2 regions of the Priestia sp. TGN 0903 genome follow, and region 1 is predicted to be linked to the other one. Evidence: predicted binding sites of a transcription regulator. Region 1 holds the regulator's gene; the other holds the start of a gene.

The links. Region 1 encodes LexA, which represses DNA repair genes until DNA is damaged. Its sites were predicted from a motif close to CGAACATATGTTCG; they were not measured.
Region 2: the regulator LexA is predicted to act here: its motif matches at 4,698-4,711, upstream of ACRPLY_RS03075 (YolD-like family protein).

What each region holds. Positions count from the first base shown of each region.
Region 1 is NZ_JBOZGL010000002.1:240,371-247,247, forward strand. Features, by position in the region: gene ACRPLY_RS07580 (ArnT family glycosyltransferase) at 1-183, opposite strand, end outside; gene ACRPLY_RS07585 (hypothetical protein) at 466-666, shown strand; gene ACRPLY_RS07590 (hypothetical protein) at 734-2,179, opposite strand; gene lexA (transcriptional repressor LexA) at 2,389-3,006, opposite strand; gene yneA (cell division suppressor protein YneA) at 3,153-3,482, shown strand; gene ACRPLY_RS07605 (YneB family resolvase-like protein) at 3,536-4,204, shown strand; gene ACRPLY_RS07610 (DUF896 domain-containing protein) at 4,274-4,504, shown strand; gene tkt (transketolase) at 4,672-6,678, shown strand; gene sirA (sporulation inhibitor of replication protein SirA) at 6,827-6,877, shown strand, end outside.
Region 2 is NZ_JBOZGL010000001.1:585,176-592,052, forward strand. Features, by position in the region: gene ACRPLY_RS03055 (PTS fructose transporter subunit IIABC) at 122-1,993, opposite strand; gene pfkB (1-phosphofructokinase) at 2,006-2,920, opposite strand; gene ACRPLY_RS03065 (DeoR/GlpR family DNA-binding transcription regulator) at 2,917-3,669, opposite strand; gene ACRPLY_RS03070 (hypothetical protein) at 4,052-4,192, opposite strand; gene ACRPLY_RS03075 (YolD-like family protein) at 4,314-4,667, opposite strand; gene ACRPLY_RS03080 (YitT family protein) at 4,916-5,755, shown strand; gene ACRPLY_RS03085 (ABC transporter permease) at 5,787-6,521, opposite strand; gene ACRPLY_RS03090 (ABC transporter permease) at 6,522-6,877, opposite strand, start outside.

The sequences.
Region 1 (6,877 bases):
AATAGCTATTAGAAAAATGACAAGGAAAGTGATACATATTCCTTCAATAATAAATGAATTACTTAAAGCCAAGCCTTTTAAGTCCAATGAATTTGTCATCGCACTATAACTGCCCCATAGAGACCATGTAAGAATCATGACACATAAAAGAATCAGGCTTTTGGATAAAAATGAGTTAAGCATATTACCTCCTGCAAATTATTTCAAAGATAAGGTACAAAATTCCTACCCTATGATACCATATTTTATTATTTTGTATATATTTTTCTTATAGAGTATAATGTTAGATTGTTCTGAAATTACAACAGCGGCACAACGTGTAATAAAAGGTTCAGTGGAGTAGGCAGTGATTTAGTAATAGATAAAAGAGGTTGGGAAAAAAGGATTTTAGTCGAAGCGAAAAACGAACCATTAATCATCATGTTTGATTAGTGGTTCGTTTTTTATGGTGCACGTAGGTTTCATTTGTTTAGTTCTTTCCAGCAGTTGATTGGAGGGCAAGACGAAGACTCCTGCGGGAAAAGCGGAAGGGGTGAGACCCCGCAGGAGCGCAAGCGACGAGGAGGCTCACCGGCCGCCCGCGGAAAGCGAAGTCTTGCACGGAAATCAACTGCGATGTCACAAGCAATCCCTGCTAGCTTATTTATTTCATTTGTTTCCCTTTAGACTTGCTTGGTTTAGTTATGTCTCAATCTCTTCTTTTTTATAATGTATTTTCTGATGCGAACAGCTTTTATGTTTTAAATCGATCTTTTAATAAATTCCATAGGGAACTCACTCCGAGACTAATGCTGATCAGAATTCCTGATAAAGCTACTATTAAAGCGATATATTCAAAGATAGAAAACTGCTTCATACTATCCCAATTGATGTTTCCCTTTAGCTTGCTAATAACTAAATTCATTCCGTAAATACCGGAAAGAACGGTATAAATCGTTAAAATTAATAATAAGTAATTGTGACGCTTGGCCGCGATTTTCTCTTGATTTTGATACAAAGTACCAAGGGTTTCTTTGACTTCTTGATAAAGAGAATTGATGTGGAAGATTTTTTTAAAGAGCTCAGAAAACTCTTGACCTTCCGTGCGAGAGCTAATTTCTAAAAATAAATATTTACCTGAAAATACAGTAATAGAGCGAATTAGTCGCTCGATGCCCTCTGAATTTTTATGAAACGTGAGCTGAGAATACTCATAGGATAGTTTTAGCAACACGATTTTATAGAAAAAATGCAAAAATAAATTATAGTAATGTTGGCCAAATAGATGATTCATCAAAAGCTGATCCGTTTTAGAGTCTGTCGATTTAGAAATACACGAAAACACATGGTCTGTTATAACGTAATAGGTTTCAGGAGCCCATCTGGAATACACGTGTTTGGTATTATACGTTTTAATATACTCATGGTTGTGTGCAGAGATAAACGGTTTCCCGTCAGGCGTATAGCTATTTAGCTGCCCAGTACGAAATAAAGTTGTGGAGTTAATCTCTTGCTCTTGATTTACCGTTACATAACTTAATACAAACATCCGTTCATCGATAAAATAAGGAAGACTCCCGACGTGCTGTTCACGCGTCGCTTCTTTTTTGATGTGTTCGTTCAAAAATGGCGCGAGCTGTGAAAAAATATAATCCTGTACTTTGCTATAGCGATGATGTTCATAGGTAATGGTGGATCCATGCTCTTCAGCAAGCTTCGGTTCTAATACACGAAAATGATTCATGAATTCTAAAATGTCATCATAGGTGTAATGATTATGACTCATCTCAGTGCGAATGGTCATGACGCCAATTTCAAAAGGACATAAAAAAACATCCACAGACAGCACGTTGCTAGACACGGTGGTGGAGGAAGTTTGTAGCGTAACGGTATGGTCTATTTTTTTTGAAAATCGAAGCAAGCCTTCTTTTTCGCACGAATCAGGAAATAGAATACATTCAATGTAAGGAAGAAAATATTGATCCAAGCTATCATGAGATACGTAATACTGTTCTCCGTAGTATTCTTTTTCTACATGTTTGTTTTGAATGGAAAAAAACTCAAACATATTTGCTTCTAGTGCATGAACAAGCTGCTCTTTATTTTTTCGATCAAAGGAAAAAGGAAAAAGAAACATGTTCATTGCTTTGGTAGGCATAATAGTTTGAAATGGTTCTGTTTTCCTTGGTGTATTGGTCATAAACTACATCCTTCTTATAGTCGGTTGTATTTTTTTTGAGAGTCGAAAAAATGCAGACAGAAAGTAAAAGGTAAAACAGGCTTTATAAAAACCGCTCTACCTGCCTGTAATGATTCGACGTATCATTTATAATATGCCAATTTTTTTAGAAAACAAACGTAAAAAACCAACTAACATCATGATTAGTTGGTTTTACATACAGTGTGTGATTAGTGAATCGTGCGATATACACCAGTGACTTTTCCTAAAATCGTTACGTGGCGAAGAATAATAGGCGCCATCGTTGAATTTTCAGGCTGTAAACGAACGAAATTTTCTTCTTTAAAGAAACGTTTTACCGTTGCTTCGTTGTCCTCGGTCATAGCGACCACAATATCTCCGTTATTAGCAGTTTGCTGCTGACGTACGATTACCATATCGCCATCTAGAATACCTGCTTCAATCATACTTTCTCCCATAATTTCAAGCATAAATACATGATCATCTGGAGAAACGAATTTATCTGGAAGAGGGAAATATTCTTCCACATTTTCAACGGCTGTTATAGGAAGACCCGCTGTTACTTTACCGATAACAGGAACATTAATGACATTGCTTTTAGGGATGTTTACTTCGTCTAGTTGAAGAACTTCGATTGCTCTTGGTTTTGTTGGATCTCTGCGAATTAACCCTTTACTTTCTAAACGAGCTAAATGCCCGTGTACAGTGGAGCTAGAGGCTAATCCCACCGCTTCCCCAATCTCACGAACAGAAGGCGGATAACCTTTTAATTTTACTTCGTGCTTAATAAAATCTAGTATGTCTTGTTGACGTTTTGATAGCTTCATATTTTTCACCTCGATTTTAGCTATTCTTTAGGTGAATTATACCACGTGATGTGTCAATATACAAACATAAGTTCGAAGAATTCCATTGACAGAAACAAATGTTCTCAATAAAATAAGAACATATATTCTGATAGGGGGATCATAATATGCACCAATTCTTACATTCTATGAAACATTACGCTATTTTTTTTGCAGTTATCGCTGCACTTACATATGTATTGACGCTGGTTTTAGGAGCGGATAAAGTAGATTTAGACAAATATTCAACGGTTACTATTACAAAAGGAGATACGCTTTGGGACTTGTCCAACAAGTATCATAATCACCATCATTTGACCACCAATGAATTTGTCAAATGGGTTGAAGACGTCAATGATCTAAACTCAGACACTGCCCAGTCTTTATCTCCTGGAGATAAATTATATATTCCTGTTTTAAAAAAAGAGTTACATAATCAAGTGGCAATTGAACAGTAGTGTGTAACGGCCGTTCCTGAATATTGTTAGAAGCCGAAAAGGTCGTGATAAAAGTGGACGCCATTATTTATTGCCGTGTAAGTACGGATAAAAAAACCCAAGAAACATCTTTACAGCGCCAGCAAGAAGAATTAAAAAAGCTTGCTGATCTTCACCATCTAAACGTAAAAAAAGTCGTAATGGAAAAAGCAAGCGGATATGACGTAGACAGAGAGGGTATATTGGATGTTCTTCATACAATGAAAGAAGAAAAAATATCTGTGCTGCTCATTCAAGACGAAACGCGATTAGGCAGAGGAAATGCCCGAATTGCGCTTCTTCATGCTTTTCATAAAGAAAATGCTACGATCTATACGATTAGTCATCAAGGTCAGCTTCAGCTTTCAGAATCTGATTCGATGGTGTTAGATATTATTAGCTTAGTGGAAGAGCATCAGCGGAAATTACATAACGCTAAAATTAAAAGAGGAATGAAAAGAGCCGTAGAAAACGGTTATCGTCCGCAGCAAAATTTAAAAAATCAAGGAGTTAACTCAGGAAGAGAAAAAAAAGAAGCGCCGATTGAAGAAATTGTCCGCCTTCGTCATAACGGCTTAACCTTTGCTGAAATTTCAGTTACGCTAAAAGGTTTTGGTTATAATATTTCAAAAGCAACGGTACATCGTCGCTATCAAGAGTATCAAGAGAGTGCTCAATCTCTTGATAAAACGAAAGAGATTTAGTAAGATGACTACATGTTGCCGGAACGGTTCGGTAATTTTAATTATTGATTATAAGGAGATAGGTTTTATATGCTATCAAAAGATAAACTTGCTCGTATTAATGCTCTTTCAAAAAAGGCAAAGGCTGAAGGTCTGACAGAATCTGAAGCGAAAGAACAGCAAGAGCTACGTCAGGAATATTTAAAAGTTTTCCGACAATCTATGACAAACCACCTTCATACGATTAAAGTTGTGGACGAGGAAGGTAAAGATGTTACGCCTAAGAAGTTAAAAGAGAGCAAAAAGAAGCGTCTTCACTAAGACGTTCTAGTAAAACTAGAGGGAGAGTTCCCTCTAGTTTTTTGTATATTTTTAATAAGGCACACAAAAACTGTAAAAGTGGAAATTTTTTTGGTTCAAGTATTGTACAAATAAGCAAATCATTAGTATGATAACATATGTACATAGTTTTGAAAGGAATGAAGAGTATGACACAACGTATTGAAGATCTTTCGATTGCAACAATTCGTACTTTATCAATCGATGCGATTGAGAAAGCAAATTCAGGTCACCCAGGTATGCCAATGGGAGCTGCTCCAATGGCATATACATTGTGGACAAAATTTATGAACATCAATCCAAAGAATCCAAACTGGTTCAACCGTGACCGCTTTGTATTATCAGCAGGACACGGATCGGCACTATTATACAGCTTGCTTCATTTAGCTGGATATGACTTATCAATTGAAGACCTTAAAAACTTCCGTCAATGGGGAAGCAAAACACCAGGTCATCCAGAGTTCGGTCATACAGCAGGTGTTGATGCAACAACTGGTCCACTAGGACAAGGTATTGCAATGGCTGTTGGTAAAGCAATGGCAGAACGTCATTTAGCTGAAACATACAACAAAGAAGGTTTAGAAATTGTAGACCACTTTACGTATGGTATTTGTGGTGACGGAGACTTAATGGAAGGTGTATCTGCTGAAGCAGCTTCATTAGCGGCACACTTAAAATTAGGACGCTTAGTTGTTTTATACGATTCAAATGATATTTCTTTAGACGGAGATTTAGATCGCTCGTTCTCTGAGAACGTAGAAGATCGTTTCAAGGCTTACGGATGGCAAGTAATTCGCGTTGAAGACGGCAATGACTTGACAGCGATTGCAAACGCAATTGAAGAAGCAAAAGGCGATTTAACACGCCCAACGCTAATTGAAGTAAAAACAACAATCGGATTTGGTTCTCCAAACCACGCGGGTACTTCTGGCGTGCACGGTTCTCCATTAGGTTCCGATGAAACAAAATTAACAAAAGAAGCTTATGCATGGACATTTGAAGAAGATTTCTATGTGCCAGAAGAAGTGTATGCTCACTTCAAAGCTACAATTGCTGAAGATGGCCAAAAGAAAGAAAACGAATGGAACGATGTATTTGCACAGTATAAAGAAAAATATCCTGAACTAGGTCGTCAATTTGAACTAGCAGTAGAAGGAAAGTTACCGGAAGGCTGGGAAGAAACGCTTCCAGCATACGAAACGGGTTCAAGCTTAGCTAGCCGTGCTTCTTCTGGAGAAGTATTAAACGCAGTAGCACAAGCTGTACCTCAATTCTTCGGCGGTTCAGCTGACTTAGCTGGGTCAAATAAAACAATGATTAAAGGTTCAGAAGACTTCACTGCAGCTGATTACAGCGGACGTAATATTTGGTTCGGTGTACGTGAATTTGCAATGGGAGCTGCATTAAACGGTATGGCTCTACACGGCGGTGTAAAAGTATTCGGAGGAACATTCTTTGTATTCTCTGATTATCTTCGCCCAGCAATTCGCTTAGCAGCTTTAATGAAGCTTCCTGTAACATATGTATTCACACATGACAGTATCGCAGTTGGAGAAGACGGCCCAACACATGAGCCAATTGAACAATTGCCATCACTTCGTGCAATGCCAGGTCTTTCAGTGGTTCGTCCTGCAGATGCAAATGAAACAGCTGCTGCATGGCGCTTAGCATTAGAATCAACTGACCGCCCAACGGCGCTTGTATTGACTCGTCAAAACTTGCCAACGCTTGAAGGTACAAAAGAAAATGCATACGAAGGCGTGTCTAAAGGCGCGTACGTTGTATCTAAAGCTGGTAAAGACCAAGCGGATGCATTAATACTTGCAACAGGCTCTGAAGTAAGCCTAGCAGTAGAAGCACAAAAAGCATTAGCTGCAGAAGGCATTGATGTATCTGTAGTAAGTATGCCTGCATGGGATCGTTTCGAAGAGCAATCTGCTGAGTACAAAGAAAGTGTTATCCCTAAATCAGTGAAAAAACGTTTAGGTATTGAAATGGCTTCTACACTTGGCTGGGAACGCTATGTTGGAGACGAGGGACAAGTTCTTGGTATTAATCACTTCGGTGCATCTGCTCCTGGTGAAACAATCATGAAAGAATTTGGTTTTACAGTTGAAAATGTAGTAGCAAAAGTGAAAAGCTTGCTTAATGCATAATTCTTTTTCACAAGAAAGAGCAGACTCCTATGGTCTGCTCTTTTTTTCGACAAAAAAACAAAGAAATTTTTTCATCGATAGACAAGCATTGCGTACACCATTCGGTATAATGGTACAAAAAAGAACGAGCCGAAAGGGAGGATGAATCGTGAGAACGTATGAAGTATATTTAATGGAGGAAGAAGTTGCATCATCCTAT
Region 2 (6,877 bases), on a different contig from region 1:
TATCTAACTTTTCTAAAAATTAAAGGAATACTACCGTAATTGTACTCTCATAAAGAACAAATGTCTACCACAAAAACACAAAAAGACTGATTTTACATGATGTAAAATCAGTCTTTATTTGTTATTCTGCTTTTGGTTTTTTTAATACACCTACAAGGACCGCTGTCACAATGGCACCAATTAAAATTGCTAGTGCATATAAAAGAGGATTTCCTTGTACAATTCCGATAACGAATACACCGCCGTGTGGTGCTGGTAAACCGATGTGGAACATCATTGTTAAAGCACCTGCTACTGCAGCACCGATAACCGATGCGGGAATAACACGGCCTGGGTCAGCTGCTGCGAATGGAATCGCACCTTCTGTGATAAATGAAAGACCCATTACATAACACGTTTTACCTGTTTCACGCTCTTGGCGAGTAAATTTGTTTTTGAACAAAGTTGTCGCAATAGCCATACCTAGTGGCGGAACCATACCGCCTGCCATAATCGCTGCGTGTGGAGCATAGTTTCCAGCATCAATCATTGCGATACCAAATGTAAAGGCTGCCTTATTAATAGGACCACCCATATCAATAGCCATCATACCGCCTAAGATAATACCTAATAATACTAAGTTACCCGTGCCAAATCCACTTAACCAGTGCGTTAACCCTTTGTTAATTGCACTAACTGGCTCATTTACAACATAAAGCATAATCAATCCTGAGATAAAAATCCCAAATAGCGGATAAAGAAGAACTGGCTTAATTCCATCAAGAGCTTGCGGCAGGACGCTGAACAATTTCTTTAATCCCACTACTACATAACCCGCTAAGAAACCAGCGATTAAACCACCTAAGAAACCGCCTCCGCCAGAAGCTGCTAAAAGACCTGCAACCATACCAGGAGCTAAACCAGGACGATCAGCAATACTCATTGCAATGAACCCTGCTAGTACCGGTACTAGTAAAAAGAATGCATTATCTCCGCCAATTGTTTTTAGCGCCGCTGCAAACGCATTGTACGTTGGATCTTTCGGTTCTGCTGAGTGAATACCAAACATAAATGAAATGGCGATTAAGATCCCGCCCCCTACAACAAACGGAAGCATTGCTGATACACCGCTCATTAGGTGTTTGTAAAACCCTGTACGCTCTGATCCTTTACTTTCTCCGCCTTCTTTGCTGCCACCGCCGCCGCTGTATACAGGAGCGTCTCCTTTTAACGCGCGGTTAATTAATTCTTCGGGCTTACGAATTCCTTCAGCTACTGGAACTTGAATAACTTTTTTACCTGCAAAACGTTCCATTTCTACTTGCTTGTCCGCTGCAACAATAATAGCGGTAGCGTTTTCAATTTCTTCCTTCGTCAACGCGTTTTTAACACCGCTGGAACCATTTGTTTCAACTTTGAGCGTCACGTTCATGTCTTTCGCTTTTGCTTTTAGGCTATCCGCTGCCATATACGTGTGGGCAATTCCCGTTGGACAAGCCGTTACAGCAAGCACTAATTGATCTGAAGCTGTATCCACTTCTTCTTCCGGCGCTTCATTTTCAGTTTCTTTATCATCAATTGCTTTAATGACTTCATCAATTGATGATGCTGTTAGCAACGTTTTTCGGAACGATTCGTCCATTAATAACGTAGACAAACGAGATAATGTTTCTAAGTGAGCATTATTCGCGCCTTCACTCGCTGCAATCATGAAGAATAAATGTGCAGGCTGTCCGTCTAATGATTCATAATCAATACCTTCTGTTGAGCGTCCAAATGCAATGGCCGGTGTTTTTACCGAGCTTGTTTTTGCATGCGGAATGGCAATGCCTTCCCCAATTCCCGTTGTACTTTGAGATTCACGATTTAAAATTGCTTCTTTATAGCCAGCTCGGTCGCTTAAGCGACCAGCTTCGTCTAATTTTCCAACTAACTCATCAATAACATCAGCTTTTGACGTGCTTTTTAAATCAAGAATGATTGTATCTTTTTTTAATAGTTCTGTAATTCTCATTCTCGGTTCCCCCTACTCTACCTTTGTGATTGACACTTGTTCACGAAGCGTCTTTACATCTTCTGCTGTACATAATTCAAGTGAGAATGCTGTGGCACTTCCTGAAGCAACTCCTGTTTGAAAGGCTTCTAATAAATCCCCTTGCTTTACATAAGAAGCAATAAATCCAGCTACAAGTGAATCGCCAGCTCCAACAGAATTTTTCACTGTTCCTTTAGGGACTGTGGCACTGTAGACACCGCTTTCGTTAATAAGAAGTGCTCCATCGCCTGCCATGGATACAACGACGTTTTGCGCTCCTTGTTCCACAAGCTTTTTACCGTATACTAGCGCATCTTCTGCACTGTTTACTTCTACATCAAACAATTCTGCAAGTTCATGATGATTTGGTTTGATAAAAAACGGCTTGTGAGACACGACGTCTAGCAAGGTTTTTCCACTTGCATCTACTACTACTTTTACTCCGTTCGCTGCTGCTAGTTCCGTTAACGTTTCATACACAGAACTTGGAAGCGTTTTCGGTATGCTTCCTGCTAATACGAAGATATCGCCTTCAGTCATTTGCTTTACTTGAGTCAATAAAGACTGAAGCGCTTCGTCTGTAATAGCAGGTCCTTGACCGTTAATTTCTGTTTCTTTTTCCGTTTTTAACTTTACGTTAATGCGGGTATCTCCATCAACTCTTGTAAAAGCTGTTTCAATATTCTCCGCTTTTAAGTAGTCTTCGATATAGGTTCCTGTAAAGCCGGCTACAAAACCGAGAGCTTTATTATCAACATCTAATCGCTTTAAAACGCGAGAGACGTTAATGCCTTTCCCTCCTGGAAACTTGGCTTCATTCGTTGTGCGGTTAAGTCCGCCTTCTTCGAATGCTGAAACATGTACTACGTAATCAACGGATGGGTTCAACGTACATGTATAAATCATGATTTCACAACCTTTATGTCTGTTTTGTTTGCATACTGTATAAGTACATCACTAGGTACGTCATTTGTTATAATTTTTGCTTCATGTAAATCGGCTATTTTCGCAAAACTTGTTTCAAAAAACTTAGTAGAATCTGATAAAATATAAGATTCTCTAGAAAGCTTCATTGCCGTTTGCTTGATCAATGCTTCTTCTGGATCAGGAGTTGTATATCCATATTGATGATGAATCCCATTCGCTCCCATAAAGCACTTATCAAAACGATACTGCTCAAGACTTAAAAGAGCTCCATTGCCAATTAAAGCGCCCGTTTTATGTTTAACAGATCCTCCAATCAAATAGAGGGTGATACCTTGTTCTAACATCGGGTTTAAATGCATTAAACCATTTGTCACGACAACTACATCTTTTTGCTTCAAAAAAGGAATCATTTCATACGTTGTAGTTCCTGCATCTAAAAAAATACAGTCACCTTCATTTATAATGGAAGCCGCATACTCTGCAATGTTTCGTTTATCTTGAATATTTTTAGCAGATTTTTCGATAACGCTCAGTTCGATTCGTTTACTGCGAATAAGCGAAGCGCCACCGTGAACACGTTTGAGCATTTGCTCTTCTTCTAGTTGACTTAAGTCTCTTCTAATTGTGGATTCCGAAGCGCCTGTAACTTCGATAAACTCTTGCACTTTTACAAGTTCTTTCTCTTTTAAAAGTTTTAAGATTAGTTGATGTCTCTCCGGCGTTAACATGTTCTAGCTCCTTTTTCAAAAAAGCGTTTTCATTTATTTCATGTACTTACTTTATCACGGTTCACATTCAAAATCAATCATAAAAAATCAAAAACATTCATTTTTTTAATTACAAAATAAAGTTTTTTGAACGAACAATTAGATTTGCATTTGTTTTGATAATAGTTTATACAAAAGGAAATAAGCTGGTAATTCAAGAATTTGTCTACTTTTCTCATTATATGTAAAGGTTTTCTTGCAACTAATTAGCTATGACTGTTTTTGACTATTTCTTGACCGATTTAATTTCTCTTGACTGAATTATGTTTAGCTTGTCCTGTTTTAATGAGAGCCTATACATCAAAAAAGTTGTCCACCTTTTTGGACAACTCAAAGTGACCCATCATTTAAATAAAAACAGAAGCATATATAATATAGAAGCAAGGGCAGAAGAAATAGCCAAACTTGAGATAAAACGAACGAGTCTTTTCTTAATGAACTGCGTTAATTCAATTTCTCTTACTTGAGTTTTTTCATTTTGCATACAATATCCCTTCTTTAATCAAAATTTCCTAGTAGCTAAAAGTGACTACTCGCAGAATATGCTTTTATGTATTGTATGCAAGCGTTAAAAAAAAGATACAAATTCAACAAAAAAGCTACTCTTAGCTAGAGTAGCTTTCATCTTTCCATACATCTGCTTCAATTACTGCATCCGCTCGAATCGAATATGTATAACAAGGCCCTGTCACCATCAGCGTATTCGACTGCAGAGAAACTTTATCGATTGTCACTCGTTCATATCTTTGAATATGTCCTGCTTCATAGACGTGAAGGGTTACTGGATGATGCTCCGAGTAACTGTTCATAATGACATTTTCAATATGCTCAATCTTTTCTTTTTTCAACCCTAAAGACTGCTTATGGGCCTCGGGACTGTACATTTTCTTCATTTTCTCTAAATGCTCAGGCATTACTAACTTCGCATACTGTTTTAATTCATCTTGATACACGTTCATTCTCCCCCTTGACTCTTGCTTCTATTTTACCGAACGAACATTCTCATTGCAAAACTTTTTAATCAAAATAAAAGCAAACAATTCATTTTTTCATACTCCATAAAAACTGTCAAAAGATTTTATGTTGATAGCAGAAATTGATTTTTTAAAAAATAATAATATCCCATCTTTAATTCAGCCTCTAGAGTTGGTATAATACATTGTCATGACTGTGTTTTCGGAGTTTTTGATGATTGGAGGTAACGTTCATGATCAATAAAACAAAAGAAATTATCCTCATTATTCTAGGAAGCCTCATTTTCGCACTGGCCATTAATTATTTTGCTATTCCAAATGAATTAGCAGAAGGCGGCGTAACCGGTGTAACAATGATTACCTATTATGTACTAGGCTGGTCTCCTGGTATCACAAACTTTATATTAAACGGTTTGCTGGTACTGATCGGATACAAATTGCTTCACAAACGTGTGATTGCTTACACAATTATATGTATTATTTTCACATCTCTATTCCTACATATAACTGAAGGACTGGGAAATCCTCTTGACGATACGCTACTGGGGGCTATTTTTGCTGGTATTTTAGCCGGTGTAGGACTCGGGCTTGTGTTTAGAGGTGGCGGAACTTCCGGAGGCTCGGCAGTTATCGCCCGCTTAGCTAATCAATATCTAGACTGGAATATTAGCAAAACGATGCTAGCAATTGATTTATTAGTTGTAGCAAGCGCCTATTTTGTCATCGGTGGAGAAAAGACGATGTACACGGTTATTTCTCTTTATATCGGAACAAAGGTGCTGGATTATATTATTGAAGGACTCAACCCCCGCAAAGCAATCACCATTATTTCACACCGTTCAGCTGAAGTAGCCGAACAAGTTAACAAAAAGATGCAGCGAGGCGTCACTGTCTTTTCTGCTCATGGAAGCTATACAAAAGAAGCAAAAGACGTATTGTACGTAGTTGTGAACAAACAAGAACTATTAGAGTTAAAGCGCATTATTCATAAAGTCGATGAACAGGCTTTTGTGGTTGTCCACGATGTGCGAGACGTCTTTGGAGTAGGTTTTACTATTCCAAAAGCCAGCTAAAAACCCGCTGTAAAAAAGCGGGTTTTTTCTATTATATATGTTTGCGCTGAAAATACAGTAAACCTGCTACTCCAAAAAGCAGAAAGCTGCTTATAACAACCACTAAGAAATTCTGTGTAGTCAGCATCAACCCCCATGATGCTTTTCCAGTTACACCTAACATTCCATACATTGGCTGAGTCCATGGGTACCAGGGGCCAAATCGTTCAGAATTAGCAACGAATAAATTCGGTAGTGTTAAAATGACGTTGACTGTCAAAGATGCTCCAAAGCTAGAACATGCCATTGACACAGCTAGCATAAACGCAAGAATGGGCAACACCGCAACCCATCCGCCTAGCATATTTCCAGCTATCATCTTTAATGGCACAGCGCTCGGATAGTCTTTTAACATGCTAACTCCTAATAAAACAACAAATACAAGCACTTGAAGAATTCCCATGAAAGCTGCTGCTGTAATCAATTTTGCTCCGTATACCGATGTCCTTGTCACAGGAAGAGATAATAATTGCTTCCATCCTCCCGCTTCGTGTTCATACCGACAGATGAAGGATGTTACTAACCCGCCAATTAACGGATAAAACAGCAATCCGTGAACATTGGCAATCAAGGCATCTGCCATTGCCCATTTCATTCTCCCGCTTGGCATTGCCTGATCACCTACAAAAAGGATAATAGCGATTAGAATAGGACTCACAAAAAGGTACGTCCAGGCTTTTGTTTTAAACAATTTAAACGATTCTATCCTACATAATTGCAAAAACATTTAGGCCACATCCTTGTTGATAAAGTGCAAGGCGCCTGCAGCATATAGGAAAATACCGATAATTACACCTGCTATTATGTACATATTCCGATAGTCAGAAAACGCTAGCATTGGCCATTGCCAGAAAAACCAGCTCGGCAATTCTCTCATACCACTCATCGTCACACTCATCACAATACCTAGTGCAAGAGAGCGGCCTTGATTTTTAAAAAGCATAGATAACCATATTTGAATAGCTACAAATGGAATGGCAGAAAAAAACGGATAAAAGGTATACACGAAAAGATTTTTCCAAGAAGACGGAAAACCAAATCCTAACCACCAGCCTAACCCAATTATACCGATTAATAGAACAG